DNA from 3 places in the Streptosporangium sp. NPDC020072 genome. Region 3 is predicted to be linked to each of the others. Evidence: riboswitches for the same ligand, from Rfam matches in the RefSeq annotation. Region 3 holds a riboswitch; each other region holds the start of a gene.

Region 1 (4,202 bases), on a different contig from region 3:
CGCTGGGTGCGGGCAGCCTGGCCTCGACGAGGGACCTGGCGGTGACGGCGCCGGGCAGGGTGGGGCTCTGCGCGACCCATCGCCCGCCGCGGTGCTCGACCCTGACGTCGGCGCCGAGGAAGGTGACCACGCCCGCCCTGGCCAGGGCCTTGAGCTCCTCAAGCCGGGGGCCGGGCGGGCCGCTGGCGACGTAGCTGAAGAAGCCCTCGAACCACCGGTCGGAGATTCCCCGTTCGGCGAGGACGCCGTTGACGGACAGTAATCCGAGGATCAGGGCGTGGTCGGCACTGTACGCGGAGTCGGAGCGTCGTTGCAGGTCGGCGGCCATGTAGCCGTCCATCCACCGCCGCAGTCCCGCCTGGTCGCCGAAGCGGATCCGCTCCAGCGGCCGGTCGAGCCGGTCCAGGTCGAGCCGGTCGGCGTGCCGGGGTACGGCCTTGCGGATCAGCAGCCGCATCCCGGGGCTGCGCCATTCCTCTGCGGCGAACCGTTCGGCGAACTCCGGCCAACCGGTCCTGACCCGTTTCGGATGGCTGTTGAGGAGTTCGTGGTAGTAGGCGAAGGCGAGTTCCTTGGCGGCCAGGGGCCACACGTCCCGCCGGAAGTTCCACGGCCCCTCCCCCAGCGCCCCCGCCGTCAGGAAGCGCGGCGCGGGCGGCCGGAGCCCCTGGAAGCGGTAGGCGGTCTTGGCGTGGTACGGCACACCGCGCCGTGACCCCACGTGCAGCAGCGGTTCCCGCCCGCTGGGCAGGTAGACGAGCTCCCCGTCGTGTTCCCTGACGAACCGGCCGCCCCTTCCCGAGGTGAGCAGCACCATCAGGTCGACGAAGGCCAGTCCCAGGCCGCGCACGATCACCGGTTCACCGGCGGGCAGCCGGTCCAGGCCGAGGTCGAGGTCCGCGGTGTAGCCGGTCGGCAGGTAGCGCAGGCCGCTCTCCCTTGCCAGGGCCGTCAGCCCGCGTTCCTCCGCCGCCGGGGTGACGTCGCCGTGTCCCTGCGCGAGGATCACGGCGCCCACCTCAAGGGTCGTCCCGTCCTCAAGCAGTACGGCCTGGCCTCCCGGGACGTCGGTCAGGTCGAGTGCCCGGGTCCGGTGCACGTGCACCCGGACACCGCGGGGGGCGGTGTCCACGGCTCGCCGGAAGGCGTGGGTGAGGTAGGCGTTCTGCACGGGCCGGGGGACGAAGCGTCCGGGGTCGCAGCCGAGCCACTCGGCCAGCGAGGGGCCGGGGCGGATCGGGCCGACGCACCGGACGGACTCGTCGGTGAAGAGCGTCACGTCGGCGGCGGCGGAGTTCATCCAGAGCAGGTCGGGTTGCCGCTCGCGCCAGACCCTGCCGCCGCCCGGCGGGTAGGGGTCGATCACGTGGACGTCGAGCGACGGCCAGCTGAGCAGTTCGGCGGCGTTGGCGCAGATCCGCTCGACCAGGCAGGTGCCGGTCGGCCCGGCGCCGACGATCGCGATGGAGGCGCTCACGCCGACCACTCCCCTCTCGTACGGTCCGTCACAGCGCTGCTCTTCGATGGGGCAGGTCCCAGTCGGGGGTGGCGGGCTCGACCGGCACCCGCCACGGGTCGGTCTCCCCCGTGGGGGAGGCGAGCACGGTGAGGTCGGTGTTCTCGCGGAAGGCGGGGTGCTGGTAGAGGTCCCTGGCGTAGTCCCACAGGTTGGGGAAGGCGGTCAGCGGGCGCTCGCTGATCCTGGCCGACGGGTTGTCGCTCACGTCGAACCTGACCAGGGTGGGCCAGAGCCGTACGTCGGACTCGGTGACGGCGGAGCCGAACAGGAACCTGCGGCCGGCGAGCCTGGCGTCGAGTTCGTCGAGGAAGCCGATCACGGCCTTCCTCGCCCGGTGGTACTCCGGTTCGGTCGTGGCGGCGGAGACCCGGCCCGCGGCGGTGTTGGCGTACTCGTAGATGCGCGCGTTGAGCGCGTCGATCTCGGTCCGCAATTCCTCGGGGTAGAGGTCGGCCTCGGGGTCGCCGCCGAAGCGTGTGCCCAGGTCGATGGTGATGTCCGGGAAGTTGTTGCTGACGATGCGCCCCCTGTGCCGGTCCCACAGCACCGGCACGGAGACGTGTCCGTCGAATCCGGGTTCGGTCGCCTCGTAGGCCTGCCTGAGGGTCGCGAAGCCGTTGACCGGGTCGGCGCCGCGCCGCTCGCGGAACGCCCACCCCCTGCCGTCCCGCTCGTCGTCCACGTAGGACAGCGAGACGACGTCCTGCAGCCCTTTGAGGGAACGCACGATCGCCGTACGCTGCGCGTAGGGGCAGACCGCCGCGACGTAGAGGTGGTAGCGCCCGGCCTCGGCGGGGAACTCCCCGGTGCCGTCGTCGGTGATCCGTCCCTGGAAGGGGTAGCGGGGGCCGGGCCTGCCACCGGGCCGGTAGCGGCCGTGGGTGTCCAGGTCCACTGGGCTGGCGTAGTTGAGTGTGATCTCGGACATGTGACACTCCCAGGGCATGCCTCGGTGACCCGTGCGGGTCCGCGCTTGCGGCACGCCGACCGTGCCACCCGGTCCTCCCCGGGGGCACCCCGCCGCGGTGCGAGGGTTGCCGGTCAGCGAGCCGGGGCTTTGCACTGACACTCTTAACCTAGTTAGACGGTAGGAAATACATAGATCTCTGTCAACCCTTAAAGTCGGGGGATGTCTCATGAGATCGTCCGCGTGGTCTACCGCAAGTACGACGGCTCGCTGCACTGGAACCACCCGGCCCTGCTCCTCGGCGAGGACGAACACGGCGTGTGGGTCGGCTGCCCGCCCGGCAGCAGCGGCAGGCGGGGGCAGGAGCCGCCCGTCGTCTGGGACGAGCCGTTCGTGATCCTCTTCCCCCGTGACGCCTGGTGGACGGCCACCTTCAACGCGGCGCCGTACAAGGCCGAGATCTACTGTGACGTCTCGACTGTGCCGCGCTGGGACGGCGACGAGGTGACCATGGTCGACCTCGACCTCGACGTGATCCGCATGCGCAAGGACGGCCGGGTGCTCCTGGACGACGAGGACGAGTTCGAGGAGCACCAGGTCCGCTACGCCTACCCCAGGGAGATCGTGGAGGGCGCCCGCGCCTCGGCCGCCGCGCTGATGGAGGCCGTCACCGCCAGGACGGCCCCCTTCGCCTCACCTCCGCACTGGCTCTCCCTGGTCTCCGGGAACCGCTGAGAAGGACGTCACCGCCCCGGGCTCCACCGGCCCGCCGACCGCTCCCTGGAGTCGGGGTGGGTGACGAAGTTCGGCGAGAGCCGCTCCTGGTCGTAGTACCGGTGGAAGACCGGGGTCGCGGCCCCCGAGATGGGCGGGACGATCCAGCTCCAGTCGGCCGGGCAGGTCCTGCCCGCGCTCTCCTCCCGCGCCACGTGCGTCAGGAAGCGCCTGGACTCGGCGTGGTGGTCGGTCATGGTGACCCCCGCCCTGTCGAAGGAGTACAGGACCGCCACGTTCAGTTCGACCAGCGCGTGGTCGCGCCACAGCGAACGCTCGTTACGGGTGTCCAGGCCGAGCCGCGCGGCGACCAGGGGCACCAGGTTGTAGCGGTCGGGGTCCGCGAGATTGCGCGCCCCGATCTCGGTCCCCATGTACCAGCCGTTGAACGGCGCGGCCCGGTAGCAGACCCCGCCGATCTCCAGGCACATGTTCGAGATCACTGGTACGGCGTGCCAGCGCAGCCCCAGCCGCTCGAACCACGGATAGGCCGGGTGGGACAGCGGCACCTCTAGCACCGCGTCCCCGGGGATCGTGGACAGCACAGGCGGCCCGTCGCCCATCGAGACCGCCAGGGGAAGCACGTCGAAGGGCGTGCCCCGGCCGCCCGGCCAGCCGAGTTTACGGGCCATCGTGGTGAACCCGGCGTTGCGCGGATCACCGACGACCGAACCGTCGTCCATCGCGTACCCCGCGTAACGGATGAGCTGCTCGTTCCAGATCCTCGGCCCCGGCGCCCCCGGCCGGTCCTGGGCGAAGATCGTGATCATCGGCCGGATCCGGCCGTCCGAGACGGCCTCACGGAGATGGTCGACGCACTCGACGGCGACCCCCTCGACCGTGTTCACCCGGCGCCGGTCGCGTACCCGCAGCGACTTCCAGTACAACCGCCCGATACACCTGTCGCTGTTGCGCCAGGCCACCCGGGCGCCGAAGACGAGTTCCTTCGGCGTGTGGGTGTAGGTCCCCGTCGCGGCGATCTCGGCGCGCACCTCGCGCAGC
Region 2 (4,202 bases), on a different contig from region 3:
AGCCTGTCCCCCCGGACGGCGCGCTCGTGCTCGGGCATGACGAGGCCCTCGTGGATGGCCCGCGCCGTGGCCGAGACGTCGTAGGGGTTCACCAGCAGCGCGTCCGCGCCCAGCTCGGCCGCGGCCCCCGCCTCGCGCGACAGGACCAGCGCGCTGTTCGGGGACAGCACCGGCCCCTCCTTGGCCACCAGGTTCATCCCGTCGCGGATCGGGTTGACCAGCATCACGTCGGCCAGCCGGTAGGCGGCCAGCGACCGGGGATAGTCGTCCTGGACGTTGAGGATCAGCGGATCCCAGTCCTCGGTGGCGTACTCGTCCTCGATCTCCGAGGCGCAACGCTGCACCGCCGCGGTGTACTCACGGTATTCGGGCAGGTCGTGGCGGGAGGGGTAGGCGAAGGCCAGGTGCACGACCCTGCCGTGCCACTCGGGGTGCGCCGCGAGGAACTCCCGGTAGGCGATCAGGCCCCTGACGATGTTCTTCGACAGCTCGGTCCTGTCGATGCGCACGATCAGCCTGCGGTCGCCGACCAGCTCGCGCAGGGCGGCCATGTGGGACTCGACGTCGGGCTCGCGGGCGCGTTCCCACAGCGCCCGGCCGTCCACGCCCAGGCCGTGCACGCCGATCCGGGTGGTCCGGCCCGCGTGGGTCACCGTACGGCCCGCGCGCTCGACCCGCGCGTCCAGGACGCTCTCGCAGCAGTCCATGAAGGCCCCGGCCCAGCGGTCGGTCAGGAAACCCGCCTGGTCGGCGCCCAGGATGCCCTCAAGCAACTCGGCGGCGACCTCGTCGGGCAGCAGGCCGAAGTACTCGGGAGGGGCCCAGGGCGTGTGGGAGAAGTGGGAGACGCGCAGGTCGGGCCGTTCGCTCCTGAGCATCGCCGGGACCAGGGCCAGGTGGTAGTCCTGCACCATGACCTTGGCGCCGTGCGAGGCCTCCTCGGCCAGCGCCATCGCGAACGCCTCGTTGTAGGCCTGGTAGGACTCCCACTCCCTGCCGAACCTGGCGTCGAAGTGCGGCCTGTTCGGGGTGTCGTAGAGCAGGTGGTGGACGAACCACAGGGTCGAGTTGGCGACCGCGTTGTAGGCCCGCTGGAAGGTCGCCGGGGGGATGTCGAGCATCCGCAGCGCCCCGGTCTCGTATCCCGCCTGGTCGAGCCGCCCCCCGGGAGCGAGCCGTACGGCACCGCGGTCGCCGTCGGACAGGGCGGCGCAGACCCACAGGACGTCGAGCTCCTTGGACACCTCGGACAGGCCGGAGACCAGGCCGCCGCCGCCCCTGCGCATGCTCAGCGCGCCGCCCTCCGACATGGTGAAGGAGACCGGGCCGCGGTTCGAGGCCACCAAAATCCCACTCATCTGACCTCCTCGCCCGGGAGGACGTGGCTTGTCCCGAAGGTTAACCAAACGATAACCGGCGACCATAGGATGTCGAGCGACCGTGACCGTTGATGGGAACCCGTGATGGCGCTGGACGAGACGACCGAGGAACTTGCCCGTGCGGCCGCCGGAGGCGACCACCGGGCACTGGGCGAACTGCTGAAGCGGATCGAGCCCGAGGTGCTACGGCACTGCGGGCGGATCCTCCCCTACCGGCAGGACGCCGAGGAGGCCTGTCAGGACACCCTGCTCGCCGTGGCCCGCAACATCGCCAGGTTCGAGGGGCGGGCGCGGTTCAGCACGTGGCTGCACATCGTGACCGCCAACTGCGCGCGCACCACCTACCGCTCGCTCAAACGGCGTTCCGCCGAGCAGAGCTCGGAGGAGTTGCCGCTGCACAACAAGCCCGACGTCGCCAGGGTGAGTGTGATCGCGGGCTCCCGCCTCGACCTGCTCGACGCGATGGAGGCCCTTGAGGCGGACAAGCCCGACCTGGCCCAGGCGCTGGTGCTGCGCGACATCTGCCAGCTCGACTACAACGAGGTCGCCGAGCAGCTCGGCATCCCCCTCGGCACCGCCAAGTCGCGCATCCACCAGGCCCGCAAGTACGTCCAGGGAGCGCTCGGCGACGCCTACGGCTTCTGAGGTTTGTCCGGTTAATGACACACTTCATCTCGTTTGGTGAGACAACTGGTCAGGAGGGGCACAAGGCGAGGTAGAGTGCTTGAGACCTGCATGTCAGGTCCACAACTGAACATTGCTCATCCAGAGGGGTGGAGGGACCGGCCCTGCGAAGCCCCGGCAACCCTCCCGGTTCAAGACTCGCGATCTGGCGAGGGGTCGACCGGGACAGGTGCCAATTCCGGTCTGTGACCAGGGTGGTCGCAGACGAAGATGAGGGAAAGGCCTCGCTTCATGGCGCTCGCGAACACCGCAACCACCACCGCTCTTGACTTCGGTCCCGCCGTCGCTCTCTCCTGTCGTGAGTGTGGTGCCCGCTACGACCTCGGTCCCAGCTTCGCCTGTATCGAGTGTTTCGGGCCCCTTGAGATCGCCTACGACTTCGGGAACGTCACCCGGGAACAGATCTCGCAGGGGCCGGCCAACATCTGGCGCTACCGCTCCCTCCTGCCCGTCCCGGCGGACGTCGCCTCCAAGCCCAACACCGAGCCCGGCTGGACCAGGCTCGTCAAGGCCGACAACCTGGCGCGTGAGCTGGGCCTGCGCTCGCTGCACGTGAAGGACGACTCGGGCAACCCCACGCACTCCTTCAAGGACCGCGTGGTCGCCATCGCCGTCGAGGCGGCCAGGAACTTCGGCTTCCACACCCTGTCCTGCTCCTCGACCGGCAACCTGGCGGGCGCGGTGACCTCCGCCGCCGCCAGGACCGGGCTCGACGCCTGCGTGTTCATCCCCGCCGACCTCGAACAGGGCAAGATCGTCATGGCCTCCGTGTACGGCGGCAAGCTGATCGGCATCGACGGCACCTACGACGACGTCAACCGCTTCTGCTCCGAGCTCATCGGTGACGAGCTCGGCGACAAGTGGGGCTTCGTCAACGTCAACCTCAGGCCCTACTACGCCGAGGGCTCCAAGACCCTGGCCTACGAGATCGCCGAGCAGCTCGGCTGGCGGATCCCCGACCAGATCGTCATCCCGGTCGCCTCCGGCTCCCAGCTCACGAAGATCGACAAGGCGTTCAAGGAGCTGATCGCCCTCGGTCTCGTCGAGGACACGCCGTACAAGATCTTCGGCGCCCAGGCCGAGGGGTGCTCCCCGGTCTCCGCGGCCTACAAGGCGGGCCACGACGTGATCCGCCCCGTCAAGCCCGACACGATCGCCAAGTCGCTGGCCATCGGCAACCCGGCTGACGGGCCCTACGTGCTCGACATCGCCAGGCGCACCGGCGGTGGGGTCGAGGACGTCACCGACCCCGAGATCGTGGACGCCATCCGCCTGCTCGCCAGGACGGAGGGCATCTTCGCCGAGACGGCGGGCGGTGTCACCGTCGGGGTGCTGCGCAAGCTGGTCGAGTCGGGTCGGCTCGACCCCGACGCGGAGACCGTGGTCCTCAACACAGGTGACGGCCTGAAGACCCTTGACGTGGTCGCTGACCAGGCACGTCCCACCGCTGTCATCCGGCCCTCACTCGACGCGTTCCGCGCTGTCGTCGCCTAGAGCTCTGAAAGGTACTGAATTATGAGTGTTTCTGTACGGATTCCGACGATTCTCCGTACGTACACCGGCGGCGCGGCCGAGGTGAACGGCGAGGGCGGGACCCTGCGTGAGGTTCTGCAGAAGCTCGACGCCGACTTCCCCGGGATCGGTGCCCGTATTCTCGATGAAACGGGCAAGATTCGCCGTTTTGTGAACGTCTATGTCGGTGATGAGGATGTCCGTTTCGCCGACAACCTCGACACGGTGACGCCGTCCGGCGTTCAGGTCTCCATCATTCCGGCGGTCGCCGGAGGCTGATCCCGGCGGAGGCCGCGCGGGGCCCTGGGCGGGCCCTGGACGGCCTCCCGGGTCCCGGTGTCGTCCACTGTCATGGAACGGCGCCCCCGGAACACCCTCACGACACCCGCACCGGCCTGGCCGCGTGCGGGTGTCGTCTTTTGTGATGCAAGCTCACATTTTTGTGCGAAGACATAATGTAATATTTAACTAACTAGTAGTGATAGCAAAACTATGTTGGCGTGTTGAATGCGTCCGTAAAGCGGTAGTTTGCTGGTTGACTCTGTTGCCCCACGGGCTCTCACAGGTATGGTCGAGGGCGATCGACGTAGGCGATGTCTCCGCCTCGGAGATTGAGGACCTCGCGAG
Region 3 (4,202 bases):
GAAGGGCGGCTCCTCCGGTCTGCCGAACTCGGCGTGCGTGGCCACGTGCAGGTAGGACCGGCCGAGTCTCCGGTCGCGCAGCAACGCGTTGACGTCGGCGTGCCGGGCGACCAGCCACTGGCCGGTCGGCTCGAAGAAGGTGACCGGCCGCTGTCTCAGCTCGGCGTAGGCGTCATAGGGGTAGGCGACGAATTCCGGACTCCATGGGTCAAAACGCACAAACCCATGCTAGGGCTCCGGAGTCTTCTCGACGGCCCGGGAACGACGGCGGGCCCGGATGTTGAGCAGCTCGACCACCAGCGAGAACGCCATCGCGAAGTAGATGTAGCCCTTGGAGATGTGCTGTCCGAAACCCTCCGCGAGCAGCACGACGCCGATCAGCACCAGGAACGACAGCGCCAGCATCTTGATCGTCGGGTGCTTGTCCACGAAACGGCTGATCGGCCCCGAGGCGAAGAGCATCACCACGACCGCGACGATGACCGCGATGACCATGATGGCCAGCTCGTCGACCATGCCGACCGCGGTGATCACCGAGTCGAGGGAGAAGACGATGTCCAGCACCATGATCTGCAGGATCACCATGCCGAAGGAGGCCGCCGCCTTCCGGCCGCCGGAGTGGTCCTCGCCGTTCTCGGTGTGGCCGTGGATCTCGTGAACGCTCTTGACCAGCAGGAACAGCCCGCCGAGGATCAGGATCAGGTCGCGTCCTGATATCTCGTGCCCGAAGATCTCAAAGAGCGGGGCGGTGAGCCGTACCACCCAGGACAGGGCGAGCAGCAGCGCCAGGCGGCTGACCAGGGCGGCGAGCAGGCCCAGCCTGCGGGCGTTGTCACGCTGTTCCGGCGGGAGCTTCCCCGCCAGGATCGAGATGAAGATGATGTTGTCGATGCCCAGCACGATCTCCAGAGCGATCAGCGTGAGCAGACCTATCCAGCTCGCCGGGTCGGCCACCCAGTCCATCGGGTCCTCCAGTTTCGGTGGGGAGAGCGCCGCCCGCGCGCGGCGCGTGACCTGACGGGCGTTCACGGTCACAGCTCCAGACGATCGGACAGAACCGGAAGTTCCTCAGGATCACCGCCGAAACTCCAGCCCTCCGGACCCCTTCCCGCAGACTTGCCAAGCACCGCCTCTGTGTGGGTATAGTCCGGTTCGTAGGTCATGAGTGCCAGCGACAAGCCCCGGCTAGCTGGCCGGCAACCCTCGCGTCCGCGGCGGGGTGCCCCGGGTGAGGACCTGGTCCGGCACGAGGTGTGCCGGGCAAGCGCGGGCTCCAGCACCAAGGCCATGGCTTGGGGTCCGATGACCTCCAAGGAGCTTTGGCGTGTCCACACTGACGATCTTCACCTCCGCCGCCGCCGCCGAGACCGTGACCGTCCCGGCGACCCGTGTCCCCGACGACCGGCCGATCCCCGCGGTCCTCGGCGCCGACCTTGAGGTGCCCGTCAAGGGCGGCAGGCTGGTGCCGTACGCCAACCTCGACTACGCCGCCAGCGCCCCCTGTCTTGAGCCGGTGAGCGCCGCCGTCGCCGCCGCGCTCCCGGCCTACTCCAGCGTCCACCGCGGCGCCGGATACGCCTCCCAGCTGACCACCGCCCGCTACGAGCAGGCCAGGCACACCGTGCGGGCCTTCGTCGGGGCCCGTCCCGACGACGCGGTGATCTTCACGAGGAACACCACCGACGCCACCAACCTGCTGGCCCGCAGCCTGCCCGCCGGGACCACCGTGGTGGTCTTCGAGACCGAGCACCACGCCTCGCTCCTGCCCTGGGCCGACGTCGTACGGCTGCCCGCCCCGGCCTTCCCCGGTGAGGCCGTCCGCGCCGCCGACGACGCGCTGGCCGCGATCGACGGCCCCAAGCTGCTGGTCGTCACCGCCGCCTCCAACGTGACCGGCGAGCTGTGGCCGATCGCCGCGCTGGCCCACATCGCCCACCGCCACGGCGCCCGCGTCCTGGTCGACGCCGCCCAGCTCGTCCCGCACCGCCGCCTCAACCTGACCGCGCTCGACCTGGACTACGTGGTCTTCTCCGGTCACAAGCTCTACGCCCCGTTCGGCACCGGCGCGCTGATCGGCCGCTCCGACTGGCTCTCGGTCGCCGAGCCGTACCTCCGGGGCGGCGGGGCCGTCAGGGCCGTCGAGGACGAGACGACCGACTGGCACGACGACCCCGAGGCCCGTCACGAGGCGGGCACGCCGAACGTGCTGGGCGCCATCGCGCTGGCCGCCGCCTGCGACGCGCTGAGCGCGACCGGCTGGGACGTGCTGGTGCGCGAGGAGGAGCGTCTGCTGGCCCGCCTGCGCGCCGGTCTGGCCGGGATCGAGGGTGTGCACGAGCTGTCCCTGTGGGGCCCCGACCACGCCCGCGTCGGCATCGTCTCCTTCGTCGTGGACGGCTTCACCGCCCGTGAGGTGGCCGAGACGCTGTCCGGCGAGTACGGCATCGGCGTGCGGGACGGCAAGTTCTGCGCCCACCCCTTCGTCAGGCACCTGCTCGGCGCCAAGGACGGCGGCTGCGACGACGTCACCGCCTCCGCGGTGCGCGCGTCCATCGGCGTCGGCAGCACCACCGAGCACGTCGACCGTCTCGTCGAGGCCCTGCGGGATCTCGTCACGCGCCGCTGACGTGACAGCATGGGGCCTATGACTGAGCCCCGGGAAGTGAACGTGGGGATCGGGGCCGGAGCCGACGCCGTCGCGGGAGCGGCGGCGGCCGGCAAGGAGCTGGCCACCGAGGACATGGTCCTGAACATCGGCCCGCAGCACCCCTCGACCCACGGCGTGCTACGGCTGCGCCTGACGCTGGACGGCGAACGGATCAGCGCCGCCGAGCCGATCGTCGGCTACATGCACCGGGGCGCGGAGAAACTGTTCGAGGTCAGGGACTACCGGCAGATCATCGTGCTGGCCAACCGGCACGACTGGCTGTCGGCGTTCGCCAACGAGCTGGGCGTCGTGCTCGCGGTCGAGCGGATGCTCGGCATGGAGGTCCCCGTCAGGGCCGTGTGGGCGCGCACCCTGATGGCCGAGCTGAACCGGGTGCTCAGCCACCTGATGTTCCTCGGCTCCTACCCCCTCGAACTGGGCGCGATCACCCCCGTCTTCTACGCCTTCCGTGAGCGCGAGACCCTCCAGGCCGTGATGGAGGAGATCTCCGGCGGCCGGATGCACTACATGTTCAACCGGGTCGGCGGTCTCAAGGAGGACCTGCCGTACGGCTGGCTCGACCGGGTGACCCTGGCCGTCGCCGACGTACGGCGCCGCCTGCCCGACATCGAGGCCCTGATCAGCGGGAACGAGATCTTCCTGGCCCGCACGGTCGGCGTCGGGGTGCTCGACCGCGAGACGATCATGCAGTACGGCGTGAGCGGCCCCATCGCCCGTGCCTCCGGCGTCGGCCTCGACCTGCGCAGGGACGACCCCTACCTCGCCTACGGCGAACTGCCGGTCAAGGTCGTGACCCGTTCCGCGGGAGACTGCAACGCCCGCTTCGAGGTGCTGCTCGAACAGGTCCGCGTCTCCCTCGACCTGGCCGACGTCTGTGTGGAGCGGCTGCGGTCCCTGCCGAGGGGGCCGATCAACCAGCGTCTGCCCAAGGTGCTGAAGGTCCCCGAGGGCCATGTCTACGCCTGGACGGAGAATCCACTCGGCATCAACGGCTACTATCTGGTCTCTCGTGGCGAGAAGACCCCCTGGCGGCTGAAGCTCCGGTCCGCCTCCTACAACAACGTCCAGGTGCTGAGAGAGATGTTGCCTGGACATCTGGTTTCCGACATGGTGGCCATCCTGGGGTCGATGTTCTTCGTGGTCGGTGACATCGACAAGTGACCCGGAGCGCGGAAGGGGGGACATGAGCGAGCGCGTGGACGCCGCTTCCCGCGTCGGAGGCCCGAAGCGGGACAAGTACATCGACTGGCTCCGCGCGGTCAGCCTGATCGTCGTCGTGGTCTGGCACTGGGCGTTCACGATCCTGCAGTGGGGGCCGGCCGGCCCCTCCCCGACCAGCCCGCTCGGTTTCACCTCGGGGTTGTGGATCCTCACCTGGCTCTTCCAGGTGCTGCCGCTCTTCTTCTACGTGGGCGGATACGTCCACCTGATGTCGTGGAACCGCGCCTGTGAACGCGGGGTCGGCATCGGCGCCTTCGTGTGGCGGCGCATCCGGGCCCTGGCGATCCCGGCGCTGGCGCTGTCCCTCGCGTGG

Evidence for each region. A riboswitch is a leader RNA that binds a small molecule or an ion and turns the genes downstream of it on or off. The one in region 3 is predicted to bind S-adenosylmethionine.
Region 1: it holds a riboswitch for S-adenosylmethionine, as region 3 does, so the genes downstream of both, ABZ470_RS07955 (glutathione S-transferase C-terminal domain-containing protein) here and ABZ470_RS10865 (aminotransferase class V-fold PLP-dependent enzyme) in region 3, are expected to answer to the same signal.
Region 2: it holds a riboswitch for S-adenosylmethionine, as region 3 does, so the genes downstream of both, thrC (threonine synthase) here and ABZ470_RS10865 (aminotransferase class V-fold PLP-dependent enzyme) in region 3, are expected to answer to the same signal.

Annotation. Positions count from the first base shown of each region.
Region 1 covers NZ_JBEYAB010000003.1:334,654-338,855, forward strand. The annotation lists gene ABZ470_RS07950 (FAD/NAD(P)-binding protein) at 1-1,477, opposite strand, end outside; gene ABZ470_RS07955 (glutathione S-transferase C-terminal domain-containing protein) at 1,506-2,447, opposite strand; SAM riboswitch class IV at 2,484-2,596, opposite strand; gene ABZ470_RS07960 (DUF402 domain-containing protein) at 2,649-3,161, shown strand; gene ABZ470_RS07965 (nitric oxide synthase oxygenase) at 3,170-4,202, opposite strand, start outside.
Region 2 covers NZ_JBEYAB010000021.1:23,745-27,946, forward strand. The annotation lists gene ABZ470_RS37650 (trehalose-6-phosphate synthase) at 1-1,358, opposite strand, end outside; gene ABZ470_RS37655 (RNA polymerase sigma factor) at 1,464-2,024, shown strand; SAM riboswitch class I at 2,138-2,280, shown strand; gene thrC (threonine synthase) at 2,295-3,557, shown strand; gene ABZ470_RS37665 (MoaD/ThiS family protein) at 3,579-3,854, shown strand.
Region 3 covers NZ_JBEYAB010000004.1:266,958-271,159, reverse strand. The annotation lists gene ABZ470_RS10875 (cytochrome P450) at 1-219, opposite strand, end outside; gene ABZ470_RS10870 (TerC family protein) at 229-963, opposite strand; SAM riboswitch class IV at 1,158-1,273, shown strand; gene ABZ470_RS10865 (aminotransferase class V-fold PLP-dependent enzyme) at 1,370-2,626, shown strand; gene ABZ470_RS10860 (NADH-quinone oxidoreductase subunit D) at 2,645-3,829, shown strand; gene ABZ470_RS10855 (acyltransferase) at 3,852-4,202, shown strand, end outside.